Regions from separate parts of the Mesorhizobium sp. B2-5-7 genome, predicted to be linked through region 3. Evidence: predicted binding sites of a transcription regulator. Region 3 holds the regulator's gene; each other region holds the start of a gene.
What was found. Region 3 encodes LexA, which represses DNA repair genes until DNA is damaged. Its sites were predicted from a motif close to TGTTCNNNNTGTGTTCNG; they were not measured.
Positions count from the first base shown of each region.

Region 1 (7,436 bases), on a different contig from region 3:
CGTCATCGGCGCCTCGATGACGCCATCCAGCGAGACGAAACTCGACACGATCAGCCGCCGCATGCTCACGCCGCCTTTTCGCTGGTCTTCTCACCGGGAGCCGGCAGCCCCAGTCTCGGCCGCACCCAGGCGGCGAAGCGGGCAATGGCGTCATCGGCCTCCGGCGCCCGCCCTGCCATCATCTGGAAGGAGTGGAGCATGCCGTCAAAGACGTCGAGCCGCGTCTCGACCCCCGCCTGCCTCGCCCGCTCGGCGAACATGCGGCTTTCGTCGACCAGCGTCTCGTCGGCGCCGGCCTGCAGGAAGACGGGTGGAAAGCCGGAGAGGTCGGCGTAGAGCGGGCTGACTTCGGGATCGCGCCGATCGGCATCGCCGATGAAATTGGCCGCCAGCCAGTCGACGGCTTCCCTAGCGAAGGCCGGGTCCTTGTCGCGGTTGGTCTCGTAGCTGGCGCCGGTCAACGCCATGTCGAACCAGCCGGAGATGATCAGCGTGGCGACCGGCAGCGGCCGCCTTTGCGCGCGCAGCCGCTGCAGGACGCCATAGGTCGGCACCGCGCCGCAGGAGTCGCCTGCGATCACGATCCGCTTGGGGTCGAAGCCTTGGTCGACGAGCCAGTCCCAGGCCGATGTCGCGGCCTCGAGCTGGGCCGGATGCTTGGCTTGGTGCGCCAGCGGATAGTCGTAGAGCAGCGCCCGGCAGCCGACGGCCTTGGCGAGATGACCGACCAGCTTGCGGTGCGTGTAGATCGAGCCGCCGATGAAGCCGCCGCCATGCGCGTAAAACAGCACCCGCTCATCGTTGGCGCCTTTCGGCACGATCCACATCGCCGGCACGCCGCCGGCGTCGACCTCGACATAGTCGACGCCGCCCGGTTCGCCGGTCAGCGCCGTCCAATTGACGTCGTTGTAGTCGATGACCGCCTGCGGGCTGGTCAACTTGCCCGCATTGGCCGCGAGCGCGGCGTAGTAGTTCCTGTTTGCCTGACTTTGCATGCTCGCCATGACCGTTTTTCCGTGGTGGCCCATCGCGGTCCGGCGCGACCTTCAGGCAAGAGACGGACGGGCAGGCAAAAAGGATACGTGCCGACCTGAGATTTTTTTTCGGCGGCCTACGCCTCGCCCCGCAACATCGCCGCGTGGCGTTGGGCGAATTCGACGAACGGCGTCGCGCGCACGCCGAACATATCGTGGGTGGCAAGATGCACCCGCGATTTCGGCCGCCGCAGGCGCTCGGTCAACTGCTCGTCCAGCGCATAGGCGAAGTCGGCGGGGACGCCGGCGGCCAGCAGGTTGCGCCGGCGGTCCTGCGGGCTGATGTCGACATAGCGGACCGGCTTGCCGATCGCCTGCGAAATCCGCGCCGCGATGTCGCTCATCGTCAGCGCCTCGGGTCCGGTCATGTCGAGGCTCTCGCCTTCATGGCCGCCATCGCGCAGCAGACGGACGGCGACCTTGGCGATATCCTCGACATCGACCGGCGACAGTTCGGTGCCGCCAAGCGCCAGATAGAAGGCGCCCTCGGCGGCGATGGTCGGCGCGTCGCGCAGATAGACCTGCATGAACTGGCTGGGGCGCAGATGCGTCCACGCCATGCCGGCTCCTTCGAGATAGCGCTCGACCTGCTCATGCATGCGCGTGAAGCGGAACTTCGTCGCGTCATAGCCGATGTTGGATTCGGCACCGGAAAACTTCACCACATGCGCGACGCCGGCCTGCTTGCAGGCGTCGATAAAACGGCACTGCGTCTCGACCATGTCTTGCGCGGCGGTCGAAATCATCAGCACGCGATCGACACTATCGAGAGCCGCGCCAAGCGTCTCCGCCCGGCGCATGTCGCCCTCGACCAGCTCGACGCCGGCAAGTCCGCCGAGCCCTGCCGCGGATGCCCGGTTGAGATCGCGAACCAGCGCCCTCACTTGATGCTTCTGCCGCGCGAACTCGCGCACGACTGCCTTGCCGTTCAGGCCGGTGGCGCCTGTCACCAGGATCATCTGTCTCTCCATTCAGCATTGATGTGGCCGCCCTTCCGGCGACCCACCTTGAAGACGAAGAGAAGTGGGCAAAGGATTCCGGCCAAACGTCTTTTTACCGGCGTGCGGCCCGCACGCCGGCGATCAACCCGCCGGCGCGTAGCGGCTGACCACCATGCCGCAGGCATAAGCCTTCGAGCCGAGCAGAAGCAGGTTTCGGAACCCGCCTTGGTCGAAGATGCGGCGGCCGGCGCCCAGCACGGCCGGATTGACGAACAGCTGGAACTCGTCGACCACCCCGGCCGCGATCAGCGCCGACGCAAAGCCCGCCCCGCCGAAGACGGCCATGTCGCCGCCCTCACCCGCCTTCAATGCGTTGACCTCGCGCGGCAGGTCGCCGCTCACCACCGTCGTGCGCTCCCATCGCGAGGTCTCGAGCCTGTCGCTCGGCACCACCTTGCGCGCTTCGACGATACGCTGGGCGAAGGCATAGAACGGATCGGCCGGATATTTCCGCGCCGCGTTGCCCCAATGGGTGAGGTAACCTTCCTCAGCCATCTTGCGGCTGAGCAGGATGGTGTCGATGCCGGCAAACACCGCGTTGAAATCACGCTTCAGTTCCTCGTCCCAGCCGATGTCGTCGCCCCATCCCCAAAGTTGCCAGGGGTGGTTCTCATTGGCACCGACAAAGCCGTCGACCGACATCTGCATCTGAAGGATCAGCTTTTTCATGGGGTTCTCCTCGTTTCCGGATTCCAGGCAGGAAGGATCACGCCGCGCTTTGCGAACGGGCAAAGGCTTGTGCCCAGCTCTCGAAAGTGGTCGGCGTGGCGTTGCGGATTGACGGTGCCTCAAGCGCCCAGCGCTCACCCTTGTTGAAACTCGCCGCCGTTTCGCCGAGCGCATCGGCAAAGCTCGGTGACAGGCCGTTGGCGATCATCCCGGCGCGCGCCTCAGTGAATGGAGCCGCCTTGTAAGCGACCTGCCTCCCCATCGCGCTGCCCAGGATCGCGGTGGCCTGCTCGAAGGTATAATAGCCGCCGCCATGCAATTCGATGATCCGCTCGCTTGGAAAACGCGTGGCGTCCAGCAGCGCGGCGGCGCGCTGGCCGAGATCGCTGGCAGCAATCAAAGGCATCGGCAGATCGCCCCGGAACGGCGTCATGAAGATGCCGGAAGCGGCCTGCTGGACAAAGCCCATGCCGTTGGCGAAGTTCTCCATGAAGAACGAGGCGCGCAAAAACACCAGTTCGTCGAGGCCGAGCGCCGCCAGCCGGTCCTCCATCAAGGCGGCGCCGAGCGAAGTTCCCATCCTGAGATGGGCGTTGAGGCCGCTGAGCAGCACGACGCGGCGCACGCCTGACTTCGCGATCGCCGCCGCCAGCCGTGCGCCGACTTCATCTTCGAAGCGATGAAGATCCGGCGCCGTGACGTCGAACGGAATCATTACATAGGCGCTGTCGGCGCCGGAAAAGGCGGAGGCGAGCGCGTCGCTATCGTCAAGCGCGACACCCAGGCTGCGCGCCACGCCGCGCACAATATGCCCCCGCCCGGTCAGGACCCGGGCGACTGCCTTGCCAACCTCGTTGGTGGCCCCGATGACCACGACGGTTCTTGGTGTGCTGATTTTCCCGACGGCTTGGCTCATGACGTCCTCCTGCTGGCCAAGTTGCGATCTAACGATTTACTTTTGGAAGCATTTGACCGATGGAAAGAACGATGTCAATAGTAAAGTGATTTAAAAATGGAACCATAGAGATGTCAACGCGTGAAAGATCCGGCTGCCCGATCAGCCTGTCGCTGGAACTGCTCGGCGATCGCTGGACGCTGCTCATCATCCGCGACCTGGTCTTCGCCGGCAAAAAGCATTTTCGCGAGTTCCTGCAATCCGATGAAGGCATCTCCTCGCGCACATTGGCCGAGCGGCTGCAGACGCTGCAGGACGAAGGCATCCTCACTCGCAGCGACGACCCTAGCCACGGCCTGAAGGCGATCTACCGGCTGACCGAAGCCGGCATCGATCTCCTGCCTGTGCTGGCCACGCTCGGCGCCTGGGGCAGCAAGCACCGCAAGTCCGACGACAAGCTTGCCCGCATCGCCGACGAACTGGCGGCCGGCGGCGAGCCGGCGCTGGAACGGATGAAGGCGGCACTGCGGGCGGAGCATGTTGTCTAGGAAGTGGCGCTGCCGCCTTCCCCCTGTGGGAAAAGGAGGCACTTTACGCGCCTCGGTTACGCCCAACGGACACCGATGCACCAAAGACCCAGTTGACAACGATCTCTGTTTGTTCACTATAGGTTCCCTGTCTATCAGCAATCGCGGATGAGCGGAACAGGATGGAAACGACGGCCACCATCCTGCATGCCGATCTCGACGCCTTCTATGCCTCGGTCGAGCAACTGCTCGACCCGTCGCTCCGCGGCAAGCCGATCGCGGTTGGCGGCGGCGTGGTGCTCGCCGCCTCTTACGAAGCGCGCGCCTTTGGCGTGCGCGGCGGCATGCCGGGACGCAAGGCGCGCGAGCTTTGCCCGCAGTTGATCTTCGTCGGCGGCAATTTCAGCCACTACCAGCGGCTGGGCGACGCGGCGATCAAGGTGCTCGACGATTTCACGCCGGTGGTCGAACGCATCTCCATCGACGAGGCCTTCGCCGATGTCGCCGGCTGCACGCATCTGTTCGGCTCCCCCCGGGAAATCGCGACGGCGATCCGCGGCCGTGTGCGGGCCGAACTCGGCCTGCCGATCTCGATCGGCGTTGCGCGCACCAAGCATCTGGCCAAGATCGCCTCGCAAGTCGCCAAGCCCGACGGGCTGGTGGTGGTCGATCCCGGCACCGAGCTTGTCTTCCTGCACGATTTGCCGGTCTCGCTGATGTGGGGCGTCGGCCCGGCAACCAGGGCGCGCTTGGCCGAGATCGGCATCGAGACCATCGGCGAGCTGGCCAGGACCCACAGCGGCGCCCTGATCCGGCTGCTAGGCCCCGCGGCCGGCGAAAAGCTCGCGGCGCTGTCGTGGAACCGCGATCCGCGCAAGCTGGAGACGAAGCGCCGGGCGCACTCGGCCGGCGCGCAATCGGCGCTCGGGCAAAAGCCGGCCGTGGCGCGAGTGATCGTGCCGACACTGCTGCATCTGGCCGACCGCGTCGCCAGCCGGCTGCGCGCCAAGAACCGCCCCGGCCGCACGGTAACGGTGCGCGTGCGCTTTGCCGATCTCAGCGCCGTCACGCGCTCGATCACGCTGGAACAGCCGATCTCGGCGACCGCCATGCTAGCCGAGATCGCAGGGGATTTGGTGCGCGGCGTGCTCGCCGAGCATCCCCGGGAGAAAACGATCTCGCTGCTGGCGATCTCGGTCTCGCACCTGGAGGAGAGCGCCGAACTGCAACTCGACCTGCCGCTCGGCCTCGCCGACGAGAAGCGCCGCCCGGGCAGCCAAAAAGGCCTCGCGCGCTTCGGCGCCGACCGCGCCATCGACAAAATCCGCCAGCGTTTCGGCAAACAGGCGGTCGGCTACGGTACGGTGGCCCTGGAAGCGGCCCGCTCGGTGCCCGACGCATTCAGGGAACTGGCGGAGAAGGAATTGTGAGCGGAGGAGCCCTCCCCGTCGCTCACGCTTTGCGGATCGACGTCCCGAACCAGGCGGCGCGGTGGTCGTCACCAGCGCCGGCTTTCAACAGGTCTTCTTCACGGCACGCCCGTTGGGCGGCGGGGTCAGTTTGCAGACCGTCGACATCGCTGCAATGATCGAGGAAGGAGCGGAGACGCCGATGTTCGGGGCCTTCCAAAGAGAGTTGCCGGGTGACTGTCCTCGACAAGACAAAGCAATGGGCGAGAGCCATCAAGCGCGATGTGATGGCCCTGTGGCTGGCCGCCCGCGATCCTCGCGTTCCCTGGTACGCCAAGCTTGCCGCCGGCATGGTCGCCGCCTACGCCCTCAGTCCTATCGATCTGATACCCGATTTCATTCCCGTACTCGGATATCTGGACGATCTGATCATCGTGCCGCTTGGCATCCTGCTTGCGGTGAAGTTGATCCCCGCCGATCTGATGGCGGAGTTTCGCGCGGAGGCCATTCGCCGATCGAGGCCGACCAGCCGCGGCGGTCTCGCATTCATTGTCGGACTTTGGGTTCTGATGGCCGCCGCGCTCATCTGGCTATTCTGGCCAGATCGCTCGGCCTGATATGGATTTCAGGCTGGGCGTTTCCCGTCGCCCGGCAGACCACGAATGAAGTTGGTCGCCTGGTCGAAAGATTCCCCACGTCAAAGCCTAGCGGTGCCGAAAATCCGGTCCCAGAATATCGACGTCACGCCGAAATTGGCGTTGTCGTCGATATGGTGGTGCACCGCGTGGCGGCGCTTGAGCGTGTAGAGATAGCTCGGATGGGCCGGATGCCAGTGGTGGATCATGTGGTGGACGCTGATGTACCAGAGATAGCCCAGCATCAACCCGCAACTCACCGCGCTGGCGGTCGCGAAGTCGGAGACCATCCAGACGGGCAGGAACGCCACCAGCGCATGCACGCCCAGGCTGAGCCAGGTGGGCGTGCCCACCGGACTGCGCTCCTCGACGTGGTGACGGTCGTGCAGGTCTCGGATCCAGGGGACGTGGTGCAGCACGAAACGGTGCAGCACATATTCGATCAGCGTCCACAGGCCAAGGCAGATCAGCATCGTGCCGACCCAGTCCGGCGCGCTTTCTTCTCCGGCCTCGATCAGTCCGGCCACCCCCAATATCGCGATCACCAGGGGATAGACCACGAAGTCGCTGTAGTAGCCGATCAGACCCAGCTGCATTCGGACGCCTCACCTGATTTTCGACGCCGCCCCAGAAACGATGCTATCAGTTTGCCGGACTCGCGTATGAGGTGCAATGCGGATGCATCTGACATAGCGTCGCAATTTCCAGGTGCAAGATCGGCAGCCATGATCTCAGAATCGGCCGGCTTCGCACCGGTGCCGCAAACGGACATGCAAACATGGCAAAACGCAGCGCGGGTCTGCTGATCTATCGCCGGAGCGATGACGGTATCGGGGTGCTGCTGGTTCATCCCGGCGGCCCCTTCTGGGCAAAGAAGGACGATGGCGCCTGGTCGATCCCGAAGGGCCTCATCGACGAGGACGAGGACGAATTGGCGGCGGCACGACGCGAGACCGAGGAAGAGCTCGGCATGAAGGTCGAAGGCCCCTTCGCTCGCCTTGGCGACTATCGGCAACCGGGCGGCAAGATCGTCATGGCTTGGTCCGTCGAGGCCGACATCGATGTGACCGCCATCAAGAGCAACACCTTCACCATGGAATGGCCGCCGCGGTCGGGATCGATGAAGGAATTCCCGGAGGTCGACAGGGCCGGCTGGTTCACCTTGGCCGAGGCCGGGGTGAAGATTCTGCAGGGTCAGCGCCCTATGCTGTCGGATTTGGCAGAACAGTTGGGTATCGAATAGTTGCCGACGGCAAAAGCCGCCGA
Region 1 is NZ_VFUO01000004.1:86,729-94,164, forward strand. It holds gene FJ543_RS18340 (dihydrofolate reductase family protein) at 1-63, opposite strand, end outside; gene FJ543_RS18345 (alpha/beta hydrolase) at 66-1,004, opposite strand; gene FJ543_RS18350 (SDR family oxidoreductase) at 1,112-1,993, opposite strand; gene FJ543_RS18355 (dihydrofolate reductase family protein) at 2,117-2,704, opposite strand; gene FJ543_RS18360 (NmrA family NAD(P)-binding protein) at 2,742-3,620, opposite strand; gene FJ543_RS18365 (helix-turn-helix domain-containing protein) at 3,731-4,147, shown strand; gene dinB (DNA polymerase IV) at 4,309-5,556, shown strand; gene FJ543_RS18375 (YkvA family protein) at 5,769-6,152, shown strand; gene FJ543_RS18380 (sterol desaturase family protein) at 6,233-6,766, opposite strand; gene FJ543_RS18385 (NUDIX domain-containing protein) at 6,949-7,413, shown strand.
Region 1: dinB (DNA polymerase IV) is a predicted target of LexA. The motif match lies at 4,258-4,275, and genes of this name have one in related genera.

Region 2 (7,436 bases), 380 kb from region 3:
TTTCAGGGTCTCGGCGATCATCGTTTCGCCGCGTGCCAGTTCGGGATAGGCCTGGCCCATCTCGCGCACCAGCGCCGGCACCAGCTTCCACATCAGCGGCTCGTTCGCCCCCAGCAACTGCGCATGGCGCATGGCGCGGCGCATGATGCGGCGCAGCACATAGCCGCGGCCTTCGTTCGACGGCAGCACGCCGTCAGCGACCAGGAAGGAGGACGAGCGCAGATGATCGGCAATGACGCGATAGGACGCAACCGTTTCGGCGTCGGGCGCGCGCCCAAGTGCCGAGGACGCCGCATCGATCAGATGACGGAACAGGTCGGTCTCGAAGACGCTTTCCACTCCTTGCAGGATGGACGCCATGCGCTCCAGGCCCATGCCGGTGTCGATCGACGGGCGCGGCAGGTCGACGCGCTCCTCTTTCGTCACCTGCTCATACTGCATGAACACCAGGTTCCAGAATTCGAGGAAGCGATCGCCGTCTTCCTCGGGACTGCCGGGAGGTCCACCCCAGACGTGCTCGCCACGATCGATGAAGATTTCCGAGCATGGTCCGCAAGGACCGGTGTCGCCCATCGCCCAGAAATTGTCCGAGGTCGGGATGCGGATGATGCGATCGTCGGAGAAACCGGCGATCTTCTTCCAGAAGCCAGCCGCCTCGTCGTCCGTGTGATAGACGGTGACCAGCAGCTTGTCCTTCTTCAGCCCGAACTCCCTGATGATGAGGTTCCAGGCAAGCTCGATGGCGCGCTCCTTGAAATAGTCACCGAAGGAGAAATTGCCGAGCATCTCGAAAAAGGTCAGGTGGCGCGCGGTATAGCCGACATTGTCGAGATCGTTGTGCTTGCCGCCGGCGCGGACGCTTTTCTGGGCTGTGGTGGCGCGCGAATAGGGCCGCTTCTCCAAACCGGTGAAGACATTCTTGAACTGCACCATGCCGGCATTGGTGAACATCAATGTCGGATCGTTGCGCGGCACGAGCGGGCTCGAGGCCACGACCTCGTGGCCTTCCTTGCGGAAATAGTCGAGAAAGGTCGACCGGATCTCGTTGACGCCACTCATGGATACTGCCTTTTCAAGAGAGCCGCCGGCCGGACCGGCGGGAGATGGCTCTGTATTTTCTAGAAGATGGAGCTGGCCTTTTAGCCGTAGCTCTTGACCCTGTCCAGAAACACGGAATTGGGCCAATTCGCGCTTTGCACCGGCACTTGCGGGGCCGCCCAAACGAAAACCGCCGGCGCGAAGGCCGGCGGTTTGGAACGCGGTGCTACAGAACTCTTTTACTTAAGCATTGACTAATAGTCTGGATTTATGGCCAAATTCTGACCGTTGCCTACATCGCGCCGGCTTCGTCCTCAAAACCGTCGTCGCCATTGCCCTCGGAGCCACCATTTTCGAGGAACTTTTCGGCGATCAATCCGGCATTCTGCCTGAGCGCCAGCTCGATCTCGCGCGCGGTATCGGGATTGTCGCGCAGGAACAGTTTCGCATTCTCGCGGCCCTGGCCGAGACGCTGCGAATTATAGGAGAACCAGGCGCCCGATTTCTCGACCACGCCGGCCTTGACGCCGAGGTCGACCAGTTCGCCGGTCTTGGAGACGCCCTCGCCATACATGATGTCGAACTCGACCACCTTGAAGGGCGGCGCCAACTTGTTCTTGACCACCTTGACGCGGGTCTGGTTGCCGACGACCTCGTCACGATCCTTGACCGAGCCAATACGGCGGATGTCGAGGCGAACCGAAGCGTAGAATTTCAGCGCGTTGCCGCCGGTCGTGGTTTCGGGCGAACCGAACATGACGCCGATCTTCATGCGGATCTGGTTGATGAAGATGACCATGGTGTTGGAGCGCGAGATCGACGCGGTCAGTTTGCGCAGCGCCTGGCTCATCAGGCGGGCCTGCAGACCCGGCAGCGAATCGCCCATCTCGCCCTCGATCTCGGCACGCGGCGTCAGCGCCGCCACCGAATCGACCACCAGCACGTCGATGGCGCCGGAACGCACCAGCGTGTCGCAAATCTCCAGCGCCTGCTCGCCGGTGTCGGGCTGCGAGATCAGCAGGTTTTCAAGATCGACGCCGAGCTTGCGGGCGTAGACCGGATCGAGCGCGTGTTCGGCATCGACGAAGGCGCAGATGCCGCCCTTCTTCTGGGCTTCAGCCACGGTGTGCAGGGCCAGGGTCGTCTTGCCGGAGCTTTCCGGCCCATAGATCTCGATGATACGGCCGCGCGGCAAGCCACCGACGCCGAGCGCGATGTCGAGACCGAGCGAGCCGGTCGGCACCGTTTCGATCTCGACGACCTGCTCGTTGGCGCCGAGCCGCATGATCGAGCCCTTGCCGAAAGCCCGCTCGATTTGCGACAGCGCCGCATCCAGAGCCTTTGATTTGTCCACTGCCTTATCCTCTACCAGCCGCAAAGAATTCTGAGCCATGATACATCACCCCTTGGTCGTCAATGAAGGCCGGACAATCCGTAATCCCTGCCATTTTGTACCTTTTTTGTTCTCATTTGGCAAGGGGTGACAACCAACTGAAAAACAAGCGATATCGCGATTTGTTCTTTTTTTGTCTCGCAAACTCTGGCACGAACGGGCTCCGCATTGGGCCAGACGGCTCGATCGTATCGCCCGACCGAATCGCCGACCAGCATGCGAAGCTCTGTCGCGCACTCTAGCGCTTGTGCGGCCGCAACAACAAAGGTCATATCGCCACCATGGTGGAATCCCCGAAGATCCTGGCCGTGGGCGGCGCCCATATCGACCGGCGTGGCCAGGTGTACGGTCCCTATGTGCCGGCAGCCTCCAATCCCGGCACGATGCGCGAGGATGTCGGCGGGGGCGTCTTCAATGCGTTGCGCGGCATGGTGCGGCGCGGCGTGTCGGCCTCCCTGGTGTCGATGCGGGGCGGCGATGCGTCGGCCGATACGGTTTCACGGGCCATCGCCGAGGCAGGCATCGCCGATCTTTCGGCGGTGTTCCTCGACCGTACCACGCCGAGCTACACGGCATTGATCGATCGCGAGGGCGAATTGATCGTCGGCTTTGCCGACATGGCACTGTACGACCTGGCTTTTCCCAAGCAGATCAGGCGTTCCAAGATACGCCAGGAGGTGGCCGCCGCCGATGCCATCCTGTGCGACGCCAATCTGCCGTCGGCCGCCCTGGAGCGGCTGCTGTCGCTCGCCGCCGGTAAACCGGTTTTCGCCATCGCGATTTCGCCGGCGAAGGTAACGCGGCTGATACCGGTTCTCGGCGGGCTGGCCCAGCTCTTCATGAACCGGCGAGAGGCCGTCGTGCTGGCCGGTGTCAATGCAGCGGCCGCCGAGCGGGAAATGGTCGACGGGTTGCGGTGCAGCGGCCTTGCCAGCGGCGTGGTCACGGCCGGCAGCGGCCCTGTGCTGGGTTTCGATGAGACAGGCGCCTTTTCGATCCTGCCGCCTGCCCCCAGAAAAGTCGCCGATGTCACCGGCGCCGGCGACGCGCTGGCAGGTGCGACGGTCGCAGCACTGCTGCGGGGCCAGCCGCTGCGCCACGCCGTGCGCGAGGGCGTCGCCGCGGCAACGCTGGCCATCGAAAGCGCCGACGCGGTGCCCGAATTCACCCCGGCGAGCTTCGCGGAAGCGCTGGCCCTTGTGCCGGATGCCAGGGAAGTGGCATGAGACCCGGCAAGTTCATAACGCGCGGTGAAGCTACGCTTTCCTGATGGATGCGCCGCACTCCGGATTGGAGATCAGAGATGACGCCAGAGACCGCCCGCCCCTTCATCGATATCCACGCACCGGTGGCGCAGGCCCTGGCCGCCGGGCGCCCGGTGGTGGCGCTCGAAAGCACCATCATCACCCATGGCATGCCCTATCCCGACAATGGCGCCATGGCGGCCAACGTCGAAAAGATCATCGCTGACGGCGGCGCCGTGCCGGCAACCATCGCGGTGGTCAACGGCCGCATCAAGATCGGGCTTTCGGACGGCGAACGCGAATCGCTGGCGATGACCGGTGACGCCATGAAGCTGTCGCGCGCCGATCTCGCCTTCGCCGTCGCGCAGGGCCGCACCGGTGGCACCACGGTCGCCGCCACCATGATCGCGGCTGACATGGTCGGGATAAAGGTGTTCGCCACCGGCGGCATTGGCGGCGTGCACAAGGGGGCGGAAAAGAGCTTCGACATCTCGGCCGACCTCGATGAATTGGCGCGTACACCGGTGATCGTCGTCTCGGCCGGCGCCAAGGCGATCCTCGACATCGAAAAGACGCTGGAAGTGCTGGAGACGCGCGGCGTGCCCGTGGTCGGCCATGGCTGCGAGACGATGCCGGCCTTCTGGTCGCGGCAGTCACCGTTCCGAGCGCCCTTGACCTTGCACGGAGCGGAAGATATCGCGCATTTCTACCGGACACGCCTGGCTCTGGGCTTGGGCGGCGGCATGCTGATTGCCAATCCCGTGCCGGAATCCCACGAAATCCCCGCTGAAGAAATGGCGGGCTACATCGAAGCCGCGCAAAAGGCGGCCGAAGCCCTCAACGTCACCGGCAAGGCCGTGACGCCGTTCCTGCTGGGAAAAATCCTCGAACTCACCGGCGGCCGCAGCCTGAAGACCAACATCGCGCTGGTCGAGAACAATGCAAGGCTGGCGGCTGAGATCGCCAAGGCGCTGTAGGGACTGCCAAGAAAGTCCCCCTCACCCGGATTACCAAGACCGAATTGCAAAGAGCAATTTGGGGCAATCCGACCTCTCCCCGAGGGAGAGGAACTTGCGGCCTCAACGCAAACCTCTTCTCCCCGCCGGGGAGAAGGCGGCCGCGAAGCGGCCGGATGAGGGGTGGCCTCGCGCTGGCGGGAGCCTACTTCCCCGCCCGCCGCCCAGCTTCGTAGGCGCGTCGCGCCCACACCGTCATTTCGTCGGGATCGTCGAAAGCGCTGTCGGGAATGCTCCAATAGGGCATGGCGACAAGCTTGCCGTGGCGAGAGCCGGTGTAGGTCCATTGCCGGCAGCCCGCGGCTTCGAACTCCGATGCGCTCTGCGCGTCGGCTTTCAGCAGCAATTCGCCGCGCAGCACGATGGCGACGATGACGCCATCGAAATAGATGCCTTTGCCGCCGAATAGCTTTCGGATGCTGACCGGACCGAGGCCCTCGAACAGTTCTGCGATGCGCTCATTGTCCATGCCGCGATCATGTCACCGGCATTTGGCCTTGTCATCGCCGCAACCAAAATCATGCTGACAGGTTGTGGCTATCCTGTCGGAGTTTTTGCCATGCCTGTGCTGCTCAAGGGGTCCTGTCGCTGCAACGCCGTGCGTTTCGAGGTGGAAAGCCACACGCCCGTGCCGTTCATGCTGTGCTACTGCTCGATCTGCCGTAAGCAGCAGGGCGGCGGCGGTTTCGCCATCAATCTCGGCGCCGCCTACGAGACGCTGAACATCAGGGGCAAGAGCAATCTCGGCGTCTATCGCGCCGAGATCGAGGATGACGAGCATCCCCACTGCGAGATATCGACCGGGGAGCGCAATTTTTGCCGCAAATGCGGGTCGGCGCTCTGGCTCTACGACCCAACCTGGCCGGAGCTGGTGCATCCCTTCGCCTCGGCGATCGACAGCGACCTGCCGAAACCACCCGAAAAAGTGCATCTGATGCTGAAATACAAGGCGAACTGGGTCGAGCCTGAGATCGGCAAAGGCGACAAGACGTTCGACGTCTATCCCCAGGAATCGATCGCGGACTGGCACAAGCGGACGGGTATGTGGGTGGAGTAGCTTTCTTCGCCCCGTCTACGGGGCGAAGAAAGATCAGGCTGAAGCGCGTGCCTCGGCCAGCGCCTTGAGATCGGCCGGCTTCAGTTCGACCGATTCGCCACAGCCGCAGGCCGAACTCTGGTTCGGGTTGTGGAAGGTGAAACCGGTGCGCAGCGTCGTCTGCTCGAAATCCATCTCGGTGCCGAACAGAAACAGGGCGGCTTCCGGCGCGACATAGACATGCGCGCCGTCGCGCTCGATATGGTCGTCCTTGGTGTTGGGCTCGGTCACCAGATCGACCGTGTATTCCATGCCGGCGCAGCCGCCCTTCTTGATGCCAAGGCGGATGCCATGCGCGTTTTCGCGCGTGGCGACGATCTCGCGCACCCGGTCGGCGGCCTTATCGGTCATCGTGATGACGGCAAAGCGTCCCATGTTTTTCCTTCTCCATTCCATGCAGGTTCAAGGCCTGCCGAATGATTCCTCACCTAAAATGGTGAAGTTTTACCACCGGGGCAAGTGTGCCAGGTGCGGCGCTAGTACCAGCCCACCGCCACCTGCGCCTCTTCGGACATGCGGTCGGGCGTCCAGGGCGGATCGAAAGTCATGTTGACCTCGACGCCGGAGACGCCCTCGACCGCGCCGACGGCATTTTCAACCCAGCCGGGCATTTCGCCGGCCACCGGGCAGCCAGGCGCGGTCAGCGTCATGTCGATCTTGACCGAGCGGTCGTCCTCGACGTCGATCTTGTAGACGAGGCCAAGCTCGTAGATGTCGGCCGGGATTTCCGGGTCGTAGACCGTCTTCAGCGCCGAGACGATGTCGTCGGTCAACCGCGCCAGCTCATCAGCGGGAATTGCCGAGGCGGAAACGACGCTGTTGCCGGCGGCTTCCGGCGTAGCTTCGGTGGTGGTGCTCACATCATCCATGGTCGTCACCCGAAAAAAATCGTCATCCGAAGAATTTGCGCGCTTTTTCAAGCGCCTCGGCCAAAGCGTCGACTTCGGCCCTGGTATTATACATGCCGAACGATGCCCTGCATGTGGAGGTTACGCCGAAACGTTTCAACAGCGGCTGGGCGCAATGGGTGCCGGCACGGACCGCCACGCCTTGCCTGTCTATCACCATCGACACGTCATGGGCATGAATGCCTTGCAGCTCGAAGGAGATGATGGCGCCCTTGCCGGGCGCATCGCCGAAGATGCGCAGCGAGTTGATGGCGCGCAGGCGCTCGTGGGCGTAGGTCTTCAAGTCTTCCTCATGCGCGGCGATGCGCTCGCGGCCGACAGAGTCCATGTAGTCGAGCGCGGCGCCCAGTCCGATCGCCTGGACGATCGGCGGCGTGCCGGCCTCGAAGCGATGCGGCGGCTCGTTGTAGGTGACGATGTCTTCCGTCACCTCCTCGATCATCTCGCCGCCGCCCATGAAGGGCCGCATGCCGGCGAGACTATCCTTCTTGCCGTAGAGCACACCGATGCCCGAGGGACCGTAGACCTTGTGGCCGGTGAAGACGAAGAAATCGCAATCGAGATCCTGCACGTCGATCGGCATGTGCACCGCGCTCTGGCTGCCGTCGACAAGCACCGGAATTCCACGCGAATGCGCGATGCGCACGATCTCCTTGATCGGTGTCACCGTGCCCAGCGCGTTCGACATCTGCGTGATGGCCACGAGTTTAGTGCGATCGGTCAGCCGCTTTTCGAATTCCT
Region 2 is NZ_VFUO01000001.1:1,165,049-1,172,484, forward strand. It holds gene alaS (alanine--tRNA ligase) at 1-1,059, opposite strand, end outside; gene recA (recombinase RecA) at 1,331-2,431, opposite strand; gene FJ543_RS05855 (carbohydrate kinase family protein) at 2,713-3,657, shown strand; gene FJ543_RS05860 (pseudouridine-5'-phosphate glycosidase) at 3,735-4,652, shown strand; gene FJ543_RS05865 (TfoX/Sxy family protein) at 4,837-5,160, opposite strand; gene FJ543_RS05870 (GFA family protein) at 5,251-5,748, shown strand; gene sufA (Fe-S cluster assembly scaffold SufA) at 5,782-6,162, opposite strand; gene FJ543_RS05880 (SUF system Fe-S cluster assembly protein) at 6,264-6,656, opposite strand; gene FJ543_RS05885 (cysteine desulfurase) at 6,679-7,436, opposite strand, start outside.
Region 2: recA (recombinase RecA) is a predicted target of LexA. The motif match lies at 2,489-2,506, and genes of this name have one in related genera.

Region 3 (7,436 bases):
GCTTCCAGCTTGGCGAAGTCGAAGCGCGCCGCGCCCTTGTTGACGTCGCCAATGTCGAACCATGAGACCATGTCCTCGATCGACATGATCTCGTCGTCGCCATGGCTCCAGCCGAGCCGCGCAAGATAATTGAGCAGCGCCTCCGGCAGATAGCCCATGGCGCGATAGGCTTCGACGCCGAGCGCGCCATGGCGCTTCGACAGCTTGGCGCCGTCGGCGCCGTGGATCAGCGGGATATGCGACATCGACGGCACGTCCCAGCCCATGGCGTTGTAGATCACGGTCTGGCGGGCGGCGTTGGTCAGGTGATCGTCGCCACGGATGATGTGGGTGACGCCCATGTCGTGATCGTCGACGACGACGGCATGCATGTAGGTCGGGTTGCCGTCCGAACGCAGGATGATGAAGTCGTCGAGATCCTTGTTGGGGAAGCGCACGTCTCCCTGGACCCGGTCCTGCACCACCGTCTCGCCCTCGGCCGGTGCCTTGATGCGGATGGCGCCCCTGACGCCGGACGGCGCCTCCGACGGGTCGCGGTCACGCCAATGGCCGTTATAGCGTGGCGGTAGGCCCTTGGCGCGTGCAGCTTCGCGCATTGCCTCGAGCTCGGCTGAAGTCTCGTAGCTGTAATAGGCCTTGCCCAGGCGCACCAGCTCCTCGGCCACCTCGCGATGGCGCGGCGCGCGTTCGAATTGGGAGACCGCGTCACCGTCCCACGAAAGGCCAAGCCAGGTCAGGCCATCGAGAATGGCCGATGTGGCCGCATCGGTCGAACGCTCGCGATCGGTGTCCTCGATGCGCAGCAGCATCGTGCCGCCGGTATGCTTTGCATAGAGCCAGTTGAAGAGCGCCGTGCGCGCGCCGCCGATGTGCAGATAGCCGGTCGGCGAGGGGGCAAAACGGGTGATGACCTTGTCGGGCATGGAACTCTCGGAAAACGTCTGAAGCTGGGTGCGGAGCGTGCGGACTTTCGCGCGTTGCGCGTTCATGTAGCATAGGACGTCGAGGGTGCAAGGGGCAGACCCGATGACTGGACGAGGCCGGGGCTCGGATCGGGGCGAGGATGCCGCTATCGGCGTCAGCGAGCGATCCCTGTTTGCGGCGCCTGCGACGATCCCACTGCCATCTCCGCTCGTGGCTGCACCCGAAACCAGGTCGCTGCAGGCAGGTGGGCAGGCGCCGGCGCCGGCTCCTGCCGCGGGCAGGATCGTGCGCGTGCGCCGGCAAATCGGCCTGGTATCCTTGCCTCGCCTGCGCCATGGCGTGGCCCGGGCGGCGGAGCTTGAACTCGACCGGGGCATCGCGTTCCTGCTGGTGCCGGTCTGTCTGGCCGTTGGGGCGATCGCCTATTTCTCGCTGGCGTCCGAGCCCGACTTTGCAAAGCCCGTCGCGGTCGTGGTGCTGATGGCGGTCTGTGCCTTCGTCTCGCGTTCCTGGCCCAAAACCCATCTGTGTCTCATGGCAGTGCTGTTGTGCGCGCTGGGCCTGCTCGCGGCGAAGGTCGAAACATGGCGAGCCGGAACCCGGATGCTGGGTTCGGAAATCTCCACGCAACTGACCGGCCGCGTGGTCTCGATCGAGGAGATGGAGAGCGGCCGCATCCGGCTGACCATGGACGTGATTTCGACCGCCCGGCCGAAACTGCGCTATGCGCCGGAGAGGGTCCGGCTTTCCGCACGCAAGATACCGCCGGGAATGACCGCCGGCTCGCTCATCACAGGCTACGCCAAACTGTTGCCGCCGACCGGCCCGGTGCGGCCGGACAGCTACGACTTCTCTTTCGACAGCTATTTCGCCGGCATCGGCGGCAGCGGCTTCTTTCTCGGCAATCCAACGGTTGTTTCCGCCGACGACGGTGAGATGCCGCTATCGGCTCGCCTTTTTTCAGGCATCGAAAATGCCCGCGAAGCCATCGCCGACCACATCAGGGGCAGCGTCGGCGGCGCTGAAGGCGAGATCGCGGCGGCGCTGATCGTCGGCGTGCGCGCCGGCATACCCGATGAAATCAATGAAGCGATGCGGCGTACCGGCATCTATCACATCATCTCTATTTCGGGACTGCATATGGCGCTTGTGGCCGGCACCATCATGGGTCTGCTGCGTGGTGCCTTCGCGCTGTTTCCAGACTTTTCCGCGCGCCGGCCGGTGAAGAAATACGCGGCCGCCGCCGCACTGTTCTCGATCGCGGCCTATCTCATCATTTCCGGTGTCGTCGTTGCCGCCGAACGCAGCTTCATCATGCTGGCGGTGATGCTGATTGCCGTCTTCTTCGATCGCGCTGCGCTGACCATGCGCAATCTGGGGATCTCGGCGATCGCCGTCATCCTGGTCTCGCCTCACGAGGTCGTCGGCCCGAGCTTTCAGATGTCGTTCGCCGCGACCGCGGCCCTGGTTGGCGCTTATGCCGGCTGGGCCGATCACCGTGCGGGAAAGACGCGGCCACCGCCGCGAAAGCGATCGCTGCCCGGGTTCCTGACGCGAAAATTCCTGCTGGCGACAGGAGGATTGGCCATGACGTCCATTATCGCCGGCAGCGCCACGGCGTTGTTTGCCATCTGGCATTTCCAGCGGGTATCGCCGCTCAGCCTGTTCGCCAATCTGGCCGTGATGCCTATCGTGTCGGTCGTGATGTTCCTGGCCGTCGCCAGCGCGCTGTTGATGCCATTCGGACTGGATTGGCCGGCTCTCTACCTCATGGGCAAGGGCCTGACAGCAATGATCGCCGTGTCGGCGTGGATATCGGAGCGCTCTCCGGTCGATGGAGTCGGGCTGATTTCGCAGCAATCCGTGCTGCTGGTCACCGTCGCGCTGGTTATCGCGACGATGGCGACGACATGGCTGCGGCTCGCGGCGCTGCCATTCGCGCTCGCCGGCCTGTTGACTGTGTCGCACACACGCGCGCCCGATGTGCTGATCTCGGAAGATGCGCGGCTGGTCGCGCTGCCGATCGGCAATGGCGAACTGGCCGTCAACCGGGAACGTCCGAACGAATTCGCAACCGACAACTGGAAGCGCGCCCTGATCTCCGAAACAATCGTCAAACCGGAAATGTTCGACACGACAGACAGGCAATTCGATGTTGCCAGTCCCACCGACCTGCCGCCGGGATCGCCCTTCTACTGCCGCGAAGGCCTGTGCCTTGCCAGGCACCCTTCCGGCGCGATCATTGCCTATGTCGAGGACCGCAAGACCACCTGGAAAGCCTGCGCTTTCGCCGACCTGATCATCGTCAATGACGCAACCGCCTATGACGCCTGCCACAATCCACTGGTTCTCGTCGTCACCAAACGGCAGCTCGCCCGCAAGGGAAGCGCTGCCGTCTTCTTCAATTCCCAGTCGGCCACGACCCGGGCCGCGATCGCATTTGCCGTCGACGGACCATACCGGCCCTGGCACGAACAGCGAAAATTCTCACGCGAGGCGAGGGGGCTGCCGCCGTACAAAAAACCCGACAAGCCCGATAACAAGCCGGTTCAGTAGCGCCTGATCAACCCGACCAGCTTGCCTTGTACCTTGACCCTGTCCGGCCCGAAAATGCGCGTTTCGTAGGCTGGATTGGCGGCCTCGAGCGCGATCGAAGCGCCTTTGCGGCGGAACCGCTTCAGTGTCGCTTCCTCTTCGTCGACCAGTGCCACGATAATTTCGCCCGGGCTTGCCGTGTCGGCATTGCGGATAATGACCGTGTCTCCATCGAAGATACCAGCCTCGATCATCGAGTCGCCCTTGACCTCCAACGCATAGTGCTCGCCGCCCATGATCATGTCTGGCGGCACCGAGATCGAATGCGTCTGATGCTGGATGGCATCGATCGGCACACCGGCGGCGATACGGCCCATGACCGGGATGGACACGGCTGAAACCGCGTCGTCGTCGTTGCCGGCCGCGGGCAGGCGCGAAGGCGCAGCGGCCGGCCTGATCTGGCGTCCGAGACTGCCTTGGCCAAGGCTGCCTTGGATGACGCTTGGCGAGAACTTCTTTGCCGCATTGAGGCCCGGCGCGATCGAGTCCGGCAGCCGCAGCACTTCCAGCGCGCGCGCCCGATTGGGTAGCCGGCGAATGAAGCCGCGCTCCTCCAGGGCCGTGATCAGGCGATGGATCCCCGACTTGGAGGCAAGATCGAGTGCTTCCTTCATCTCGTCGAAGGAAGGCGGTATCCCGCTTTCCTTGAGCCGTTCGTGGATGAACATCAGCAGTTCATGTTGCTTGCGTGTCAGCATGGCGGCCCCCAAGACATTGAACGAAAGGTTGAACCAGAATCGAAAAACAAACCCAGAACAAACCCTATCTGTTCCAGTTGTGTTCTGCAACCGTTTAAAGTTTAATGAATTTGTTAAGGGGTCTGAAGTTTTTTGCCCGCGACGGCGGGCGGCAACCAGTCCTTTCCGCCGTCGGCAGGCGCATTGAAATCGTTTTGGTTAATGGCCTGTGGCCCATCCGCCGACGAGGCTTTGGCATCAGTTAGTTGGAAGGCTTCTCCTCGGAGGGACGTATAATTCGCGGAGCCATTATTCGCGGAACGAAACGAAACCAAAATGCCAACGATTGCTAGCTTCGGGCGGCCATGGATCGGGGCGTTCGGCGCACTCCGGCCAGCGCGTTCGAATAGGCGTCGCGGAAGCGCTGAAGTTATCCCGAACCCGCCTTCAAGCTGCCGGCGCGAGCGGCGTATCTGGTAGCGCCGCTGTCTTCGCTGTGGACATAGACGTGCAGTGTGTAGCCGATATGCGCCGTCATCAGCGCCTTGGCCCGCTCGACGTCACGGTCGAGCGCCGCTTCCATGATCGCGGTATGGTGTTCGATCGCAATCGCTTCGCGTAGCGCTTCGATTGCCTCTTCATAGCCATCCTTGAGGCCGGCCGCGGCCCGCAGTGTCGGCGCCAGACCAAGAAAGCGATGATGCCGGCGCAGCTGATCCGAGATCGTCGAGCGGAACCGCAACAGCCAGTCGCATGTGGCGGCGCTCAGCAGCGCCGCATGGAAAGCCTCGTGGTTCTCGTCCCATCTGTCGACGGCCGCGTCCGAGGGATCGTCGACCGCCGTCTTGCAACGCGAGAGCCGGTAGTGGGCGGTGACCACGGCATCCTCCCACTCCCTGCCGCCTTTTTCCATCGATTCGAGGAACAGGGGTATCTCGACCACCATCCTGGCGCGTGCCAGATCCTCCAGCTCGGCCCGCGACACCGGAGCCACGGCAAAACCACGATTGCTGATTGCGGTGACCAGGCGTTCGGCCTCGAGCCGCGACAGGGCTTCGCGCAACGGTGTCCAGCCGACGCCATAGGTGCCGCGCAGCGCACTCAGTTTGAGCGGGGCGCCGGGCATGAGGCGCGTGGTCAGGATGTCGCGCCGCAACAGCTGATAGGCGGCTTCCGTTTTTGTGGAACTCGTTTCATTCAGCATGGTGATCAATCCGTCGTCTGGCGAAAAGTATATATGATAGTGCGTCACAGCAACAATTATATATAATGTTTGACACAGACCAGCGGACTCACCATGATCGCCGTAGTAGCCGCGTTTCCAAGCGGCCCTGATCAAATCTGGGAGGAAATGATGTTGAAGTCGAAATCCGCTTGGTTGTCGGGTTTGGCGCTGGCAGGCGCATTGATGGTCAGCGCCGGCAGTGCCGCGGCCGATCAGATCCGTATCGGCATTGCCAATTTCGGCGAGCATCCGCAATTGAACGCCGCCATAGCCGGCTTCAAGAAGGCGCTGACGGATAATGGCTACGTCGAGGGTAAGGACGTCGTCTACACGGAGAGCCACACCAATTTCGATGCATCGCTGGTGCCGCAGATGATCGCCAAGCTGCAGGCCGAGCAGCCCAAGCTGATCTACACCATCACCACGCCGGTATCGCAGATCGCCAAGAAAGCGCTTGCCGGTTCCGGCATTCCGATCGTTTTTGCCGCGGTCACCGATCCGGTGGCGGCCAAGCTGGTGCCGTCATGGGACGCCGGAGACGAAGGCATGACCGGCGCCAGCGATCTGCAGGACGTCGCCGCGGTGATGGCCTTCACCAAGAAGCTGCTGCCGAACGCCAAGCGCTTCGGCGTGCCTTATAATCCCGGTGAGGCCAATGACGTTGCCTTGGTCGAAAAGATCAAGGCGGCGGCACCGGCCGCGGGCTTCGAGGTGGTGGAGGTCGGCATCGACAACGTCAATGACATCCAGCAACGCATCGCTTCGCTCGCCGGCAAGGCCGACGTGATCTACGGCCCGGCCTCGAACCTGATACAGCCGGCGATCGCAGCTGTCTCCGCGGCCGCGCGCCAGGCCGGTATCCCGGTCGTCAACTCCGATGACAGTGCGGTCCGTAACGGCACCGTGCCGGCGAGCTTCGCGGTCAATTACACGCAGGTCGGCGTCAACGCCGGCAACATCGCCGCCGAGATCCTCAAGGGCAAGGATCCTAAGACGATCGCGCCGTCGCGCCCGGCCTACAAGGACCACATGGCAACGATCTCGCGCAAGGCGATGGCCGCGTTCGGCATCGAGATACCGGCTTCAATGGCCGATTGCGGCTGCATCGTCGACTAACATCGGAACTGCTGGGGTGACGGCGTCGGCGCCGTCATCCCGAGGTCAGGGAGAAACGATGCTCGAGATTCGATCCGCGCGCAAAGTGTTCTACAAGGGCCAGGCCGACGAGAAGGTCGCGCTGGACGGTCTCAGCCTGTCCTTGGCCACCGGAGAGTTCGGCATCGTCATCGGCTCCAACGGGGCCGGCAAGAGCAGCATGCTCAACGCCATTTCCGGCGCCCTGATCCTCGATTCCGGCCAGATCCTGATCAACGGCGCCGACGTGACTGCAATGCCGGTGCACAAGCGCGCCGCGAAACTGGCGCGCGTGTTCCAGGACCCGATGCGCGGCACCGCCGCCAGCATGACGGTTGCGGAAAACATGCTGCTGGCCGATTTGCGCAGCCAAAAGCGCACCTTGCGCCCGGGGCTGAACACCACCCGGCTTGCGTCCTACAGGGAACGACTGTCGATACTGGGTCTCGGTTTGGAAAATCGTCTCGACACGCGCGTCGACCTGCTCTCGGGCGGGCAGCGGCAATCCTTGTCGCTGATCATGGCGGTCGGTGGGTCGCCGGACTTGCTGCTGCTCGACGAGCATACCGCGGCCCTCGACCCGCGCACGGCCGAAATCGTCATGCAAGCGACGGTTCGCGCCGTCAACGCGCTGAAACTGACGACTTTGATGGTGACCCACAACATGCAACACGCCGTCGACCATGGCAGCCGGGTGATCATGCTCGATGCGGGCCGGGTGCTCCTGGAAGTCACCGGGCAGGAGAAGGCGAGGGTCACGGTTATCGATCTGATCGGCCATTTCTCCGTCAAGACCGATCGCATGTTGCTGGCGAGCTGATCATCATGGGTTTTGTTGGGGACGTTCTCACCAGCTTCGTCGCGATCGTGCCGGTCACCCT
Region 3 is NZ_VFUO01000001.1:781,645-789,080, forward strand. It holds gene gltX (glutamate--tRNA ligase) at 1-923, opposite strand, end outside; gene FJ543_RS03790 (ComEC/Rec2 family competence protein) at 1,027-3,480, shown strand; gene lexA (transcriptional repressor LexA) at 3,474-4,217, opposite strand; gene FJ543_RS03800 (GntR family transcriptional regulator) at 4,627-5,400, opposite strand; gene FJ543_RS03805 (ABC transporter substrate-binding protein) at 5,551-6,537, shown strand; gene FJ543_RS03810 (ABC transporter ATP-binding protein) at 6,596-7,375, shown strand; gene FJ543_RS03815 (ABC transporter permease) at 7,381-7,436, shown strand, end outside.